2 regions of the Undibacterium sp. SXout20W genome follow, and region 1 is predicted to be linked to the other one. Evidence: predicted binding sites of a transcription regulator. Region 1 holds the regulator's gene; the other holds the start of a gene.

Region 1 (8,113 bases):
AAACGGCATTTTTTGAGTTACTGGCTGAATTGAACTTCGACAGCAAAGAATGTGGTTTTATCGGCGATGATGTGATTGATTTACCCGTATTGAGCCGCGTAGGATTCGCGGCCAGCGTACCAAATGGACATCCGGAAGTTCGTTATCGCGTTGACTACGTGACAGTTGCGAGCGGCGGCAAAGGTGCTGTCCGCGAAGTCTGCGATTTTATTTTACAGGCACAGAATAAATACCAATTAGTTCTATCTGAATATTTAGCATGAAAGCGCAAATCACTATAGACCGGGCACGAATATGGATTGCAGTCGCAATCCTGGGGTTTATTGCGCTTGGCAGTTTTTGGATCGAAAATGCATTCCGCCAACGTGGTGTAGAAGATGCGCGAAAATCCATGATCCGTTTGGAGCCGGATTATTATGTTGAGAAATTCAACTTCATACGACTGTCTAATAGCAGTAAAGCCAATTATCATTTGACGGGCGAAAAGCTGATTCATCTTCCGCGTACCGATCAGTATGAGATTACCAATCCACGGATTAATAGCTTCGCTGACATGCGTCCGCCAGTAACTATCATTGCCGGACGGGCCATTGTTGATCAAAAATCTGACACCGTACATCCCAAGCGTGAACACGATGTCGTGCGTTTATATGACAACGTACTAGTTGAACGTCCGGACGGTGAAAATTCCCATGCAATGCGACTGGAAACGGATTATCTGACGCTTACACCGGATGATGACCTCATCACCTCAGATCATCAAGTCACTTTATTTACCGAAGGTATAGAAGCTCATGCGGTAGGTATGGTCGCCAACAATTCCACCCAGCACTTGGAGTTACTGAGCAAAGTACGTGCACGTTTAAAAAAACGTGGTAGTTGACAACTTACCTGACCAGACAAAAATTTAGAAAGTACATCATGCGCCTGACTCTCAATTCATCACTTCAAATTGTGAGCTCCATCCTGTTTGTGGGCCTGGGCTCATCGTTCGTTTTGCCTGCGTACGCAGAAAAAGCAGATAGCCAGAAAGAAATGGTTATTGAAGCAGAACATTTGACCAGCGATGGAAAATCGAACATCACAACGGCCACTGGCGATGTCCTGATTACCAAGGGAACACTCACCGTCAGAGCAGAACGGGCAATTGCGAGCAAAACACCAGATGAATTCCAACATGTGAAGTTCTTCAATAAGCCCGGCACCAAAGTCACTTTTCGTCAAAAACGGGACGGCGGCTCGAATCTTTGGGTAGAGGGCGAAGCTGAACGCGCCGAATATGACGAAAAAACAGAATTTGTAAAATTCATTGGTAACGCTAAAGTTCGCTATCTCGACGGTAAAAAAGTGACTGACGAACAAGAGGGCGAATACCTCTCGTATGACAGTAAAAATGATATTTTTGTCGGCACTAACGCAAGCAATGGTGCCGCCGTCTCTGGTGGTGGCAGAATTCGCTTAACCATCCAACCCAAAACCGATAAATAAAAGCGACTTAAGCAAACTAAGATGCAAACCAATAACTCTCAAAATATTAGCACGCTAGTGGTTAAAGGCCTTAAGAAACGCTACGGTGCGCGGCAGGTTGTCAGAGATGTCTCTCTGTCGGTCAAAAGTGGCGAGGTGGTTGGTTTGCTCGGCCCCAATGGCGCTGGAAAAACGACCTCGTTTTATATGATCGTTGGCCTTGTTGCATCTGATGATGGACGTATCAGTATTGACGGTACGCCAATGTCTGGTTTAGCGATCCATGAGCGCGCTGTACTGGGCTTATCTTATCTCCCCCAGGAAGCCTCTGTATTTAGAAAACTAACCGTCGAAGAAAATATTCGGGCAGTTTTAGAGCTACAAAAAGATAATAACAAAAAGTATTTATCTAGCGACGAAATTCAACGTCGGCTCGATGCGTTACTCGCCGATTTACAAATTGAAAAAATTCGTGAAAGCCAGGCCTTATCTTTATCTGGTGGTGAACGGCGCCGTGTTGAAATCGCCAGGGCGCTAGCAACTAATCCACGTTTTGTTTTATTAGATGAACCATTTGCCGGTGTCGATCCGATCGCCGTGATTGAAATTCAACGGATTGTTCGCTTCCTCAAAGAACGTGGTATTGGCGTCTTGATTACGGATCACAATGTGCGTGAAACCCTGGGTATTTGTGATCATGCCTACATCATCAATCAAGGTGCCGTTTTAGCAAGCGGAAAACCAGAAGAAATCATTGAAAATGAATCAGTGCGCCGGGTTTACCTTGGAGAGCATTTCCGCATGTGACGGAAAATATCATGAAGCAAAGTCTCCAGCTACGCACCTCCCAACATTTGGCGCTCACGCCACAATTACAACAATCGATACGGCTGTTGCAATTGTCGACTCTGGAATTACATCAGGAGCTGGAAAGCTTATTGATTGAAAATCCGTTATTAGAGCGTGTGGACGACCCGATGGATAATGCAGTTCGCCTTTTGGCTGACGGCGCAATCAATAGCGCCAGCTCAACGCCTGATGCTGGCATGGAAGTATCAAATGGCCAGGATAATCTCAACAATGGAGCAGAATCACCGTCAGACAACGAATTTACCGTCAATGACAGTGTCAGCGCCAACGAAGAGGAATGGAGCTTCAACGAGGCGCCCAATGGCCAATACAATGCCGAAGATGATGACGGACATCGGCAGTTAGAGGCTGCCCACATCGGCCTGCGCGAGCATTTACTCGAACAGATGCGGCTAAGTTTGCGCGAACCGCGTGACCTGGCTCTGGTGGAATTAATCATCGATGCGCTTAATGATGATGGTTATATGACGGAAACTTTAGAAGAAATTCATGCTGGTCTGCCCATCGATCTGAGCGTTGAACTTGAAGAATTACAGTTCGCGCTGTCGATGCTACAGAGTTTTGATCCGGCCGGTGTCGGCGCCAGAAGCCCATCAGAATGTCTGGCATTGCAGATCAAGCGTTTGCCACATATTCCGTTTGTGACCCGCCGTCTCGCATTGAATATTGTTGAAAATCAATTAAATTTATTTGCGCAACGCGACTTCACGAAATTAAAGAAAATTTTTGACTGTGATGACGAAGATTTGCGCGAAGCACAAATTGTTATACGAACATGTAAACCACGGCCAGGTAGCGACTTTGCGAAAACCAGTTCTGATTATGTTGTGCCTGACGTCATCGTTAAAAAAACGGCTGACGGTTGGCAAGTAGTGCTCAATCAGGATGTCATGCCTAAACTACGTGTCAGCAGTATGTATGCGAATCTGATGCGGCAACATCGTGGCGAAAGTGGGCTTAGTTCGCAGTTACAGGAAGCACGCTGGTTAATCAAAAACATGCGGCAACGCTTTGAGACAATTTTGCGCGTTGCACAAGCGATAGTAGAAAGACAGCGTAATTTTTTTACGCATGGTGCTGTCGCGATGCGCCCCCTTGTTTTGCGCGAAATAGCTGATACACTAGGATTACACGAGAGCACCATTTCTCGTGTTACGACCCAAAAATACATGTTGACCCCACATGGCATGTTTGAGTTAAAGTATTTTTTCGGCAGCCATGTCGCGACGGAAACCGGGGGGGAAGCATCGTCCACCGCGATACGAGCACTCATCAAGCAGTTGATAGGAGCAGAAGACCAGAAAAGCCCACTCTCTGACAGTAAAATCGCAGACATGCTGGGTGAACAAGGCATGGTAATTGCACGACGTACCGTCGCCAAATACCGCGAAGCCCTGAAAATCCCACCAGTGAGTATGCGTAAATCTTTGTAACATCGTCCTTGTATTTACGGTTTAAATTGCTATATATGATTTAGCTCAAAACATTTCTAATGAAACGAGCTTATCGTTATAGCAAGCAACATTACCATAGGAGCACAGTATGAATCTCACCATCAGTGGACATCACGTCGAAGTAACTCCTGCAATTCGCGAATACGTACATACCAAGCTGGAACGAGTCCGGCGTCACTTCGATCAGGTCATTGATATTGCCGTCATCTTGACGGTAGACAAGCTCCGGGAGAAAGAGAAACGTCACAAAGCCGATATTAATCTGCACATTAGCGGAAAAGATATTCATGTTGAAAGTCTGGCACATGATTTATATGCAGCTATCGATGCACTGGTAGACAAACTGGATCGTCAAGTGATTAAACACAAAGACAAAATCCAGGAACACCACCACGATGCCATCAAACACATGCCAGATCCGGCTTCGGCATAATTGCCACCTCCTGATTTATCAGGAACACTAAAACAAGGACGCTCTATAGCGTCCTTTTTTATTTGTTTCAGGATCAAAACTTTGCATTTCTAAAAGTCGTGACGACAACTCAAGTGAAGCATAAAATAGATGCTTCAACACGATCATTTTATTGGTACTCCTATGAGCGAATTCGTCGTCACCTCAGTTAAAAATCATATTGGCTTCATCACACTCGACCGCCCCAAAGCACTCAACTCTTTATCACTCGATATGGTACGTGCCATCACTGCCAGCTTGCTACTATGGCGTGACGATGACGATGTTCGCGCTGTGTTCGTTCACAGCAGTAGCGAAAAAGCATTTTGTGCAGGTGGTGACATCCGATTTTTTTATGATGTTGGCACTGCGACACCAAAAGGTGATAGTGCGCTGTTGGAAGATTTTTTTACTGAAGAATATGCACTTAATCATTTAATTCATTTTTATCCAAAACCGTATATTTCCCTGATGAATGGGGTTGTTATGGGGGGTGGCATGGGCATCGCACAAGCTGGGCCTGATTGTTCATTACGAATCGTTACCGAGCGCACTAAAATGGCAATGCCTGAAGTCAATATTGGTTTATTTCCAGATGTGGGTGGCGGCTACTTTTTGTCTCATACACCAGGACAAATCGGCACCTATTTAGGCTTAACAGGCGACATCATCGGTGCTGCCGATGCACTCTATGCGGGTCTGGCGGATGTGTTTATTCCAACATCTGAAATCCCTGCCCTGATAGACTTCCTAGGTAATAACGAAGCGGCAGATCTGCGTAAAGCAATTCACGAATTTGCATGTCCTTATGCAGCACAGGTTGAGCCTTCGCATAGCAAACTTGCTACACAGCGTGCCGAGATTGATACACTATTTTTTGGCGATAGCGCTAAGGACATCACTCAAAGGCTCGAAGAGAGCGATAGCGCCTTTGCTCAGACCACTCTGGCAACGATGGCTAAACCCTCGCCTTTACTCATCAGTGTCACTTTGGAACAACTGCGGCGCAGCGCTAGCATGTCGGTCTCAGATTGCCTTCGCATGGAAAGAACGATGGTGCGCCACTGTTTCAAACATGGTGAGGTTTTAGAAGGTGTACGTGCTTTGGTCGTCGACAAAGACAATCAACCGCAGTGGTCTCCAGCCAATTTATCGGACGTCACGCGCGAGATGGTATTGGACTTCTTCTCACCCGTATGGCCAGCATACGCCCACCCATTGCGCTCGTTAATCGGATAAGCAGATAAGCGGTTGAGCGGTTGAGCGGGTAAACGGGTCATTGAGTTATAGCATCATGCCTGTATGAATTGACATTGGTCGTTAATACCAAATCAGTCATCGGGTTAGCGGTTGCGCTAACCCTTACCTTCAGTGACACGACGACGTAGCGACATAAACTAAAGAAGGAACGATTGTTCCATTCCCGCCGCCAACAAGCGGGAACGCTACCGCAAGATGCCAGAACATCAATGCTGCGCATTTCCTCCCAGATACGCCGCCTTCACTGCCGGATCATTCTGCAAACTCGCCGCCGGTCCATGAACTGAAATCCGCCCATTCTCCAGCACATAACCGTAATCAGCAACCGCCAACGCGGCAGCGGCAAACTGCTCGACCAGCAACATCGTCATGCCTTCTTGTTTGAGACGCTGAATAATCCGGAACACTTCATCCACCAGAATCGGCGCCAATCCCATTGACGGCTCATCGAGCAAAATCACTTCCGGATTTAACATGACCGCACGTGCCATCGCCAGCATTTGCTGTTCACCACCCGACAAGGTACCAGCAAGCTGATCACGACGTTCACGCAAGCGAGGAAACAACTCCATCGCCTTTTGTAAATCCGTGTCGATATCGCCACGGCTACGCGCGCCTGTAAAACGAGGAAATGCACCGAGCAATAAATTGTCTTTGACCGACATCGTGGCAAACACCCGTCGACCTTCTGGCGAATGGGCCAGACCAGCGCGGGCAATTTTGTGCGAATCAAGTCCGGTAATGTCTTGCCCTCCAAGATGGACGCTGCCTTCTTTCGGCTTTAACATGCCCGAAATCGCGCGCATCGTTGTCGTTTTTCCTGCACCGTTCGAACCAATCAGCGTCACCACTTTGCCTTTTGGAACAGACAAAGAAATACCATGCAATACCTGCACTTTACCGTACGCGGCGTGTAAATTTGAAATCTCTAACATATGGTTCTCCTTACGCCGTTGCTACTGGATGGGCTGTGCCACTCAACTCTTCGCTGACGCTTCCGCCAAGGTAAGCCTCAATCACTTTTGGATCCGCCTGGACTTCGGCTGGCTTGCCTTCACAGATTTTTTGACCGAAATCGAGAACCGTGACAGTATCGCAAAGCGACATGACCACGTCCATATGATGCTCAATCAGAATAATCGTGATGCCGTGTTCGCGGATTTTACGAATGATAGCGATCAGCTCTTTAATGTCCGGCGCTGTCAGACCCGCGGCAGGCTCATCAAGCAATAGCAATTGTGGATTCAAGCCTAAAGCGCGACCAATTTCCAGCAAACGTTGCTTACCGTAAGGAAGATTCCGTGCCTCTTCATTAGCCAGATCAGATAAGCCAACAAAGTGTAAGATGCTCGCCGCGCGTTCTCTTGCGGCACGCTCTTCACGCAGATAACGTGTTGTATGCAGCATCGCATCAAACACGTTACTACGGAAGGTGCTATGCAGACCGACCAGGACGTTTTCAGTGGCCGTCATTTCACCAAACAACTGCACATTCTGGAACGTCCGCGCAACACCACCCAAAGCAATGGCAGATGGCGTTGTACCTGAAATGACGCGTCCTCCAAATTCAACCACACCATCCGTTGGTTTATAGATACCGGTTAGTACATTCATCATCGTACTCTTACCGGAACCATTCGGACCAATCAATCCATGAACCGTGCCTTGGGCGATTTGCAAATCAACGTGGTTCAATGCTTTCAAGCCACCGAACTGCATCAACAACTGGCGGGCACTCAGCAATACGCCGACACGCTCACCACCGGCATTAGCAATCGCCAGAGACTCATTCACTGTCGTTCCATCAGTGCGAGCGATCAGGTGGCGGGGGCCTTTGCCAAACATCGCGCTCACAAATCCTACGATACCGTCTTGCAGGTAATAGACAACAAACAAGGTCATCAGACCAAAAATAGTCAGACGCCAGTCAGTGATATTTTCCAGCTTGTAGGAAAATAGCGCCATTCCAATGGTTGCCACAACTGGCACGGCAATCTCACGCACCGATTTACGCTTTTGTACCAGGGAGATGCCAGCGCCAATGACAGCGATCGCGGCAGCAGCAGTAGAAATCTGACGGAACAATTCAATATCAGCAAGCAATGAAGGCAACATCACCACAATAAATGCGCCCAACAATGAACCAATACGGCTCTTACGCCCGCCCATAATAACTGCCAACAAGAACAAAATAGTCAGCTCAAAATTGTAGGTGTTTGGAGAAATATATTGTTCAGAATACGCATACAAACTACCTGCCAGACCTGCTAATGCAGCACTAATCACGAACGCATAAACTTTGTAACGATAAACGGAAACACCCATGCAATCAGAGGCAATCGGGCTATCACGCAAGGCCTGAAATGCTCGCCCAAGGTGAGATTGCAGTACGCGATGAACAACCACTAAGGCCACGACCATCAAAATAGCAACGAGATAAAAGAATGTGGTCTCATCCATTTTCTGACCAAACCAGCCTGGTTTCGTAATTTGAATGCCCATTGGACCTTCAGTTAAAAAACTCATCTCGTTAATCAGAATTTGCGCGATCGTACCAAACGCCAAAGTCACCATCGCCAGATAAGGCCCAGTTACCCGCAATGCTGGCAAG
Region 2 (8,113 bases), on a different contig from region 1:
CAAAAAGATTTAGTCTCCGGAAATGCCTCTAGTTATTGATTAACAGAGGGGATTAGCACAAATGCTGTTTATTGGGACTTATAAATTGGCGCGCTATAAGCGTATGTCGGCTAGTAGATATGCTCAGTAGATGCCGTTATCAAAGCCAATTCTAATGTCCTCAGATCCTCTTTATTACTTTATTTTTACATCATTATTGATCCGTAAAACGATCGCACTTCGTAGAGCCAAGCCGGGTGTGGCCCGGCGGCCACTTACTTTTCTTTGCTTCGCCAAAGTAAAGTAAGCAAAAGAAAGGCGACGCTGACTTTGCCCTGCGGGTGCCGTCACTACGTGTCAGCACAATTTGTGCGTCACGTAAAACGGGAAAGTGTCGAAACTCGCTGCGCTCAGACAACGACACTTTCTGATCCGTTTTCCGTGACGCACAAATTGCTTTGTCTAAAGCGGTGACAGTCAAAAGCGATATTGCCATGGATATGGATATTCAGTCGTAGTGCTAGAGCAATCTACCAAGTTGATTCAAACGCAATAGTAGCGTGGGTTACACCCTGCCTCGTGTAATTTACGACGTATTGGTCAATGAAGGACTTAGCACTAACGCCGCTTATTACATATTAGGATTTATAATTTGGCGCTTTAACAGTGTGTGTCATTTAGACATAACTTATCAGCCATGTCTCTTCATCGTTATTTTGCATTTGTATTTTTCATTCTCTTGCCAACGATCAGTCATGCCGCGGAAAAAGAAATGGGCAATGCAATCTAGACTATTAGCGGGATCTATAGCAGCATCTATATACATGAAGCAGGTCACGCCTTGTTCTACGATGCATTTGGCGCCACAGACATTTCTGTCGCGGTGCCTCGCCCTGGTGGTTCGATATTTAGCGGCGTAACGCGCGCTACGGAGCCAGATGCCAGTTTTAGTCAAACGCAGATGCAATTGATTGCGGCGTCAGGTTTGGTGACTTCGGCATTGGTCGGGGAAATCGTTATTCAAAAAAAGGGACTTCACAATTCGCCCTATGCGCAAAGTGTTCTCGGTACTTCCGTGATATCAAATCTTCTTCATGTCACTACCTATTACACACATGTACGTGGAGAAAATGGCTACACCGGAAACGACATTGATATGTACGAACAAGCAGGCGGAAACCCACATATTCTCTCTGCGGGATTGCTCACATATTCTCTCTGGTCACTGCATCGGATGAAAAAGGCGAATATCCCGTTGTTTTACGTCGGCCTGCACTTTTAAATGTTGTCATACACGGTCCAATGGGCGAATACAATCGGCGCCCTTATGAGGCGTGATAAGGCCTGAATAGTTTGGGCGGGTTGTTCCCGTCTTGCATGTATGAATTTTTGTCGAAAAAAAACCCAGTAAAGAACCGGGTATTTTTTTGTACTTAGCTTTGCTTTTTCTTGCGCGCAGTGGCTAAGCCGGCCATCCCTAATCCAAACAGCAATAAAGTTGCAGGTTCTGGAACATTTGCATCAGTTACTATGTTATCAAAAGCCAAGTACCCATCGTTTGGCGCAGAAGACACCGTAACTGAAGTCACATTGGTCAAATTGTCGAATGTAAAGGTCTGATAGCTATGGTTCAATGTGATCAAATCACCACCTACAGAAACAACCCACGATGGATCAGACGTATACCAACTTAGACCGGCATCCAATTGGTTAAGAGTAAATTCTCCACCGCCTACTTTCGTAATCGTAAACCCACCGTGGTAACCAACGATGAGGTTTTCAGTTCCATTATTTGCTCCGCCGCCGCCCGGTGCCCAAGCGTAGGTGTTAGTACCGGTAAATTGGAAACCTCCAGAAGTAAATGAGGAACCTGGGTTACCGGAAATATCGTTAAATGTCACCACATTTGCTGAAGCGCTTAAAGGCATCAATGCAAGCAAACCAAATGATGCGAAGGTCGCTAAAATTGTAATCTTTTTTACAATATTCACATTATTCTCCAGAGTAATTTAAAATTAGTAGCTATGTGCTTTAAAGCAGCACGAATCGTACCAGCTCTTCAAAAATTAAATTATCTTAATAAATTCAATGAGTTAAGAATCTCAACGAATAAGGTGAGTTCTTTAATGTAAAAAATATCGACAGGTTTCAGCACCTAAGACAAAATTTTGCACAGGAGAAAATGAAACCGTGTGGCGCAGTAATATGATTGAATCCGGCTCGCAAACATGGGCCATCGAACACGTGGCTTGGACAACACACCGTGTTCTGATCGTAAGAGCATGCCGGGGTCTACAAAAGGATCAGCGCCATCGTTCAATGGGCAATTATCGATAATAGCGCTATTACCGTTACTACCACCAATACCAGCGTTCAGCACGGTAATGAATGAGAGTGCATAGCAACGTTGTAAGCGCTTTACCAGCAAATCAGGTCAGCGTGTATTCTTGTCGTCTGTAGAAACTGCTCCGTCAGTAATAGAATCACATGAAACAAACACTGCGCTATACTCCGCAACCAAAAAAACAGATGCTTTAGCAACTTGTATTTCTATCACCAGAATTGCGTGCTAATATATTTCTCACAATCATCATTTGTAATACAAACGATCTCCGTCTCAGGTAACACGCTAACTAGCCAAGAAAGACCACCATGAATGCATTCACCGACGTGTCTCCCGTTTTCATTCCCATCATCGCACTCCTCATCCCTATCGTCGGCATCATCGCATCAGCAGTTTTAAAAATCGTCCGCATGCAACTTCTTCACGAAACTGTCCGCCAGTTGAGTGCGAATGGTCAAGCAATTCCACAAGAGCTGATCAATAAGCTGGTTGATACCAACAAAAACTAAAATCTAAGATCCTACTTACCATTACGCCGAGTCGTCGTTTTAAGCGTGTCAGAAAACAGCTTCAGATCAACCGCATCAGCAATCGCGCGATAACCTGCGTCATTGGGATGCGTGTGATCACCGCTATCAAATTCCGGAGCGAGTTGCGCAGGTCGGTCAGGTGAGGCTAGTACGCGATCGACATCAATCACGGCATCAAAAGCCGCTGACTGACGTATCCAGGCATTGAGCTCTTGTCGCATTTTTTCGCCATTGGCGCTGTGACCGATAATGCCGACAGTGCCCCCGTTTGGCAGAATCGTTGCACCCCATACTTTCAAGCCCTTTTCATGCGACCTGTTAATCAAGCTGGTCATTCCCTGAATCAGTTGCGCCACCGTGACCTTATCCTTGGAAGAATGCAGCACATTCGCAGCGCTGATGTCATTGATACCGCCAAACACCATGACCCATTTAACGCCCGGCTTGGACAGCACATCGCGCTCTAGTCGTGTCAGCATACTTGGTCCGACAAACGGCTCCACACCATCGTTCAGAATTCGATTACCACTGATGCCCGCATTCAGAACAGCGATGGAAGACAGCCTGGCTTCGGCATGTAAGCGTTCAGCGAGAATATCCGTCCAGCGTGCATTCTTATCGTTCGTCGAACCGACACCATCGGTAATTGAATCCCCAATCACGACAATCGCATGTCCATCACGCGCTCCCGATACTTCAATATCTGCTAAAAAATAGCGGCTGTCGTCTTTTTCTGGCTGGGGTAAATCAATCGCCGCGGTCACGTCCTTTTCTAGTACCGAATACACGGTTTGCATGCCAGTTCCATGCTGTGTAGATGCGATAATCCCTGACGGCAGGAACATACTAATTGCCAGTTCCTGCAACGGCGCAATCGTCATGTCGATGGGATCACTCAGGACAGTTTCGCCAACAGGAATCGTGATACGAGGCTTACGACTAAACGTAACCACATGATCACTCCCTGGTGTGATCGCGGCACCATTGGTATGCGTTGCCAGATGGATCGCGCCCAGCTCGAGCGGTTCTTTGCCATATTGGTTCGAGAGACGGATGCGGACACGTTTTACACCGATACTGGACCGTATCACCTGTCTGATCGTTTGCGCCTTCAGTGGCGGACCGACCTGATCTGGAGCGGCCATCCAAGTACCGACCCATTCGCGATCGTTGGTGGCCCATGAGAGTGAGGTGGTCAATAACAAGCAAGTCACGATGCATCGTGTCGCAAAAAGGCGCGTTCTACGCAGTAGTGTCGTTTGCTGAGCCATGGTTGATGCTTGCCTTTTCACGTCGGTCGGAAAGTTGCCAGAATAACAGATAGGACACTATTTTTTTAATAGGGCGGCGACAACGTAGGGTAATGCTTTGCAGACAGGCATAAAAAAACCGCGACCTCGATCGCGGTTTTTTAGAATGACACTATCAGCTTATTTTTTACGCTGTGGTGGCAAGTCGGTACAGACGCCTTTATAGACTTCGGCAGCCATACCAATGGATTCACCGAGAGTTGGATGTGGGTGAATCGTTTTACCGATATCCACTGCATCAGCACCCATTTCAATCGCCAACGCAATTTCACCGATCATATCGCCCGCATGGGTGCCAACGATACCACCGCCCACAATACGTTTGGTTTCCGCATCAAAAATCAACTTCGTGAAGCCTTCGTCACGGCCATTTGCTACTGCACGACCAGAAGCCATCCATGGGAACAAGCCTTTTTCAACTTTCAGACCTTTAGCTTTAGCTTCATCTTCGGTCACACCTACCCATGCTACTTCTGGGTCAGTGTAAGCGACAGAAGGAATGACAGAAGCATCAAAGTAGGCTTTTTCGCCTGCTGCTGCTTCGGCAGCCACATGTGCTTCGTGCACTGCTTTATGCGCCAGCATTGGTTGTCCGACCAGATCACCAATTGCAAAAATATGCGGTACGTTGGTACGCATTTGTTTGTCGACGTTAATGAAACCACGGTCAGTCACAGCCACACCTGCTTTATCTGCAGCGATTTTTTTGCCGTTCGGGCTACGTCCGACCGCCACTAACACCAGATCGTACAATTGCGGTGCCGGTGCTGTTTCGCCTTCGACGGCAGCTGCAAAAGTGACTTTGATGCCTTCTGGGAGTGCTTCAACGCCAACCGTTTTAGTTTTCAACATGATGTTGTCAAAACGTTTTTCGTTGAACTTCTGCCAGACCTTGACCATATCCCGGTCAGCGCCTTGCATCAGGCCATCCATCATTTCGACGACATCAATACGCGCACCGAGTGTGGAATAGACCGTCGCCATTTCCAGACCGATAATGCCGCCACCGATGACCAACATACGTTTTGGTATCTGACGCAATTCCAACGCGCCTGTACTGTCAACGATACGTGGATCAGTTGGAACGAACGGCAAGTTCACAACAGAAGAACCCGCTGCGATGATCGCTTGTTTGAACTGCACCACTTTTTTGGTGCCGTCGGCGGCGGTCACTTCGATATGATAAGGGCTGAGGAACTGACCAACGCCTTGAACGATATTGACTTTACGTGCTTTTGCCATACCAGCTAAGCCAGTCGTCATTTTTTTGATGACGCTTTCTTTGTAGCCGCGCAGTTTGTCGATATCGATGCTTGGTTTTGTAAAGCTCACGCCAAGTGCTTCCATGTGCGAGGTCTCATCGATCACCGCTGCCACGTGCAACAGTGCTTTGGATGGAATACAACCCACGTTCAGGCAGACGCCACCGAGTGCCGCATATTTTTCGACCAGCACAGTATTGAGACCCAGATCAGCCGAACGGAACGCTGCTGAATAACCTCCGGGACCCGCACCCAGAACCATCATGTCGCATTGCACATCGACCTGACCAGTGTAGCCAGACGCCACCGGTGCTGGCGCTGCAGGTGCGCTTGCGGAAGCAACGGCAGCTGGTGCAGCCGCTGGAGCTGCCGGAGCTGCAGTAGCTGTAGCACCCGCCGCTTCCACCAGCAATAACAACGAACCTTCGGCAACTTTATCACCGACTTTGACTTTCACTTCTTTGACCACACCTGCATGACTAGATGGAATTTCCATACTTGCCTTGTCAGATTCCACTGTAATCAATGACTGATCAACTTTAATGGTATCGCCTACTTTGACCATCAATTCAATGACTTCCACTTCTTTGAAATCACCGATATCTGGCACTTTAACTTCAACGATGCCAACGACTGCCGGAGCAGCTACTGGCGCTGCCGGTGCAGATACTGCTGCAACAGGTGCTGGTGTGGAAGCTGGCGCGGCGGCAGAGGTCGGCGCAGCAGCACCGCCTTCTGCTTCCACGATCAACAACAAGCTACCTTCGGCGATTTTATCACCGAGCTTGACGCGCAATTCTTTGATCACACCTGCATGACTGGAAGGGATTTCCATACTTGCTTTGTCGGATTCGACGGTAATCAAAGACTGATCAACCTTAATGGTATCGCCGACTTTGACCAGCAACTCAATCACTTCGACTTCTTTAAAATCGCCGATATCCGGGACTTTGACTTCAACTGTACTCATCGCATGCTCTCCAATCACAGCAAGGTTTTACGCAGATCAGCCAGAACATCCGCCAGATATGCAGTAAATTTCGCAGCCATCGCGCCATCGATCACGCGGTGATCGTAGGACAAGGACAGTGGCAACATCAGGCGTGGCACGAATTGTTTGCCGTCCCAGACTGGTTTCATGCTGGATTTCGACAAGCCCAGAATAGCGACTTCAGGCGCATTGATAATCGGTGTGAATGCAGTACCACCAATACCACCCAGAGAAGAGATTGTGAATGTCGCGCCTTGCATATCGGCTGGCTTGAGCTTGCCATCGCGCGCTTGTGCGGACAATTCGCCCATTTCAACAGCGATCTGCGACAAGGTTTTTTGATCCGCATTTTTGATGACAGGAACTACCAGACCGTTCGGTGTATCCGCCGCAAAACCGATGTTGTAGTACTGCTTCAGAATCAGATTTTCGCCCGTCGCATCGAGGGACGCATTGAATGCTTTGAATTTTTTCAAGGCAGCAACGCTGGCTTTGATTACAAACGCCAACATGGTTAATTTAACGCCAGATTTAACCAATGCATCATTCGACGATTTACGGAAGTCTTCCAGACCAGTAATGTCTGCTTCATCAAATTGCGTCACGTGCGGGATCATGACCCAGTTGCGGTGCAGATTTGGGCCACTGAGTTTTTTGATGCGCGACAGCGGCAGCAATTCAGTAGACCCAAATTTGCTGAAGTCCAATGATGGCCAAGGCAATAAATCCAGACCTGCGCCGCTACCATTTTTAGCCACTGGTGCTGCCACCGCAGCCACGGCGGTGCTACCTGCCATGATGCCTTTAACAAAATTTTGTACGTCTTCTTGCGTGATACGGCCTTTTTGACCAGAGCCAGCAACACGGCTCAGATCAACACCTAATTCACGCGCAAACTTACGGATAGATGGTGACGCATGTGCCTTGCCTGCGCTGGCAGTCGCAGCCGGCGCAGTCGCTGACACAGCAGGAGCAGCGGCTGGTGATGGTGCTGGTGCTGGTGCTGGTGCTGGTGCTGGTGCTGGTGCTGCTGCAACTGGAGCGGCAGCAACTGGCGCCGCTGCGGCAGGGGCGGCTGCAGGCGCTGGGACTGCAGCAGGTGCAGCCGCGCCAGCAGTGGCTTCAACCAACACCAACAAAGAACCTTCAGCAACTTTGTCGCCAACTTTAACTTTAATTTCGGTAATGACGCCGGCATGGCTGGAAGGAATTTCCATACTTGCTTTGTCAGATTCTACAGTGATCAATGACTGATCCACTTTGATGGTATCGCCGACTTTGACCATCAGTTCAATGACTTCAACTTCCTTGAAATCACCGATATCTGGTACTTTGACTTCAATTGCGCTCATAAAATAGCTCCGTTTACGTTTCTTTCGTAGGGTGCGCACCACAGCGCACCGTTCCAGGATGCAATCGTGCGAGGGCGTGCGGTGCAGCCCTCGCGCATGTTTTACACAGTGACCGGATTCGGTTTGTCTGCGTTGATACCGTATTTCGTAATGGCTTGTGCTACCACGGAAGCGGACAAGGCACCTTCATCAGCCAATGATTTCAATGCAGCGATCACCACGAAGTAACGGTTCACTTCAAAGAATTCACGCAATTTTTCACGTGAATCGGAGCGACCGAAGCCATCTGTACCCAGAACCTTGTAACTACGGTCTTTAGGAATAAACGCACGAACTTGTTCTGCA

The links. The regulator sigma-54, encoded in region 1, starts transcription at its own class of promoters, with help from an activator protein. The targets are predictions, from matches to a motif close to TGGCANGNAANCTGCTTT.
Region 2: ACO0K1_RS07855 (PEP-CTERM sorting domain-containing protein) is a predicted target of sigma-54. The motif match lies at 2,016-2,033, and genes of this name have one in related genera.

Annotation. Positions count from the first base shown of each region.
Region 1 covers NZ_JBMPPH010000002.1:48,788-56,900, reverse strand. The annotation lists gene ACO0K1_RS01930 (KdsC family phosphatase) at 1-263, shown strand, start outside; gene lptC (LPS export ABC transporter periplasmic protein LptC) at 260-883, shown strand; gene lptA (lipopolysaccharide transport periplasmic protein LptA) at 922-1,488, shown strand; gene lptB (LPS export ABC transporter ATP-binding protein) at 1,510-2,274, shown strand; gene ACO0K1_RS01910 (RNA polymerase factor sigma-54) at 2,286-3,770, shown strand; gene hpf (ribosome hibernation-promoting factor, HPF/YfiA family) at 3,880-4,224, shown strand; gene ACO0K1_RS01900 (enoyl-CoA hydratase/isomerase family protein) at 4,387-5,481, shown strand; gene ACO0K1_RS01895 (ABC transporter ATP-binding protein) at 5,709-6,437, opposite strand; gene ACO0K1_RS01890 (ABC transporter permease subunit) at 6,448-8,113, opposite strand, start outside.
Region 2 covers NZ_JBMPPH010000010.1:106,550-114,662, reverse strand. The annotation lists gene ACO0K1_RS07865 (hypothetical protein) at 194-475, opposite strand; gene ACO0K1_RS07860 (hypothetical protein) at 821-1,261, shown strand; gene ACO0K1_RS07855 (PEP-CTERM sorting domain-containing protein) at 1,413-1,970, opposite strand; gene ACO0K1_RS07850 (hypothetical protein) at 2,632-2,832, shown strand; gene ACO0K1_RS07845 (SGNH/GDSL hydrolase family protein) at 2,844-4,067, opposite strand; gene lpdA (dihydrolipoyl dehydrogenase) at 4,284-6,395, opposite strand; gene aceF (dihydrolipoyllysine-residue acetyltransferase) at 6,410-7,768, opposite strand; gene aceE (pyruvate dehydrogenase (acetyl-transferring), homodimeric type) at 7,870-8,113, opposite strand, start outside.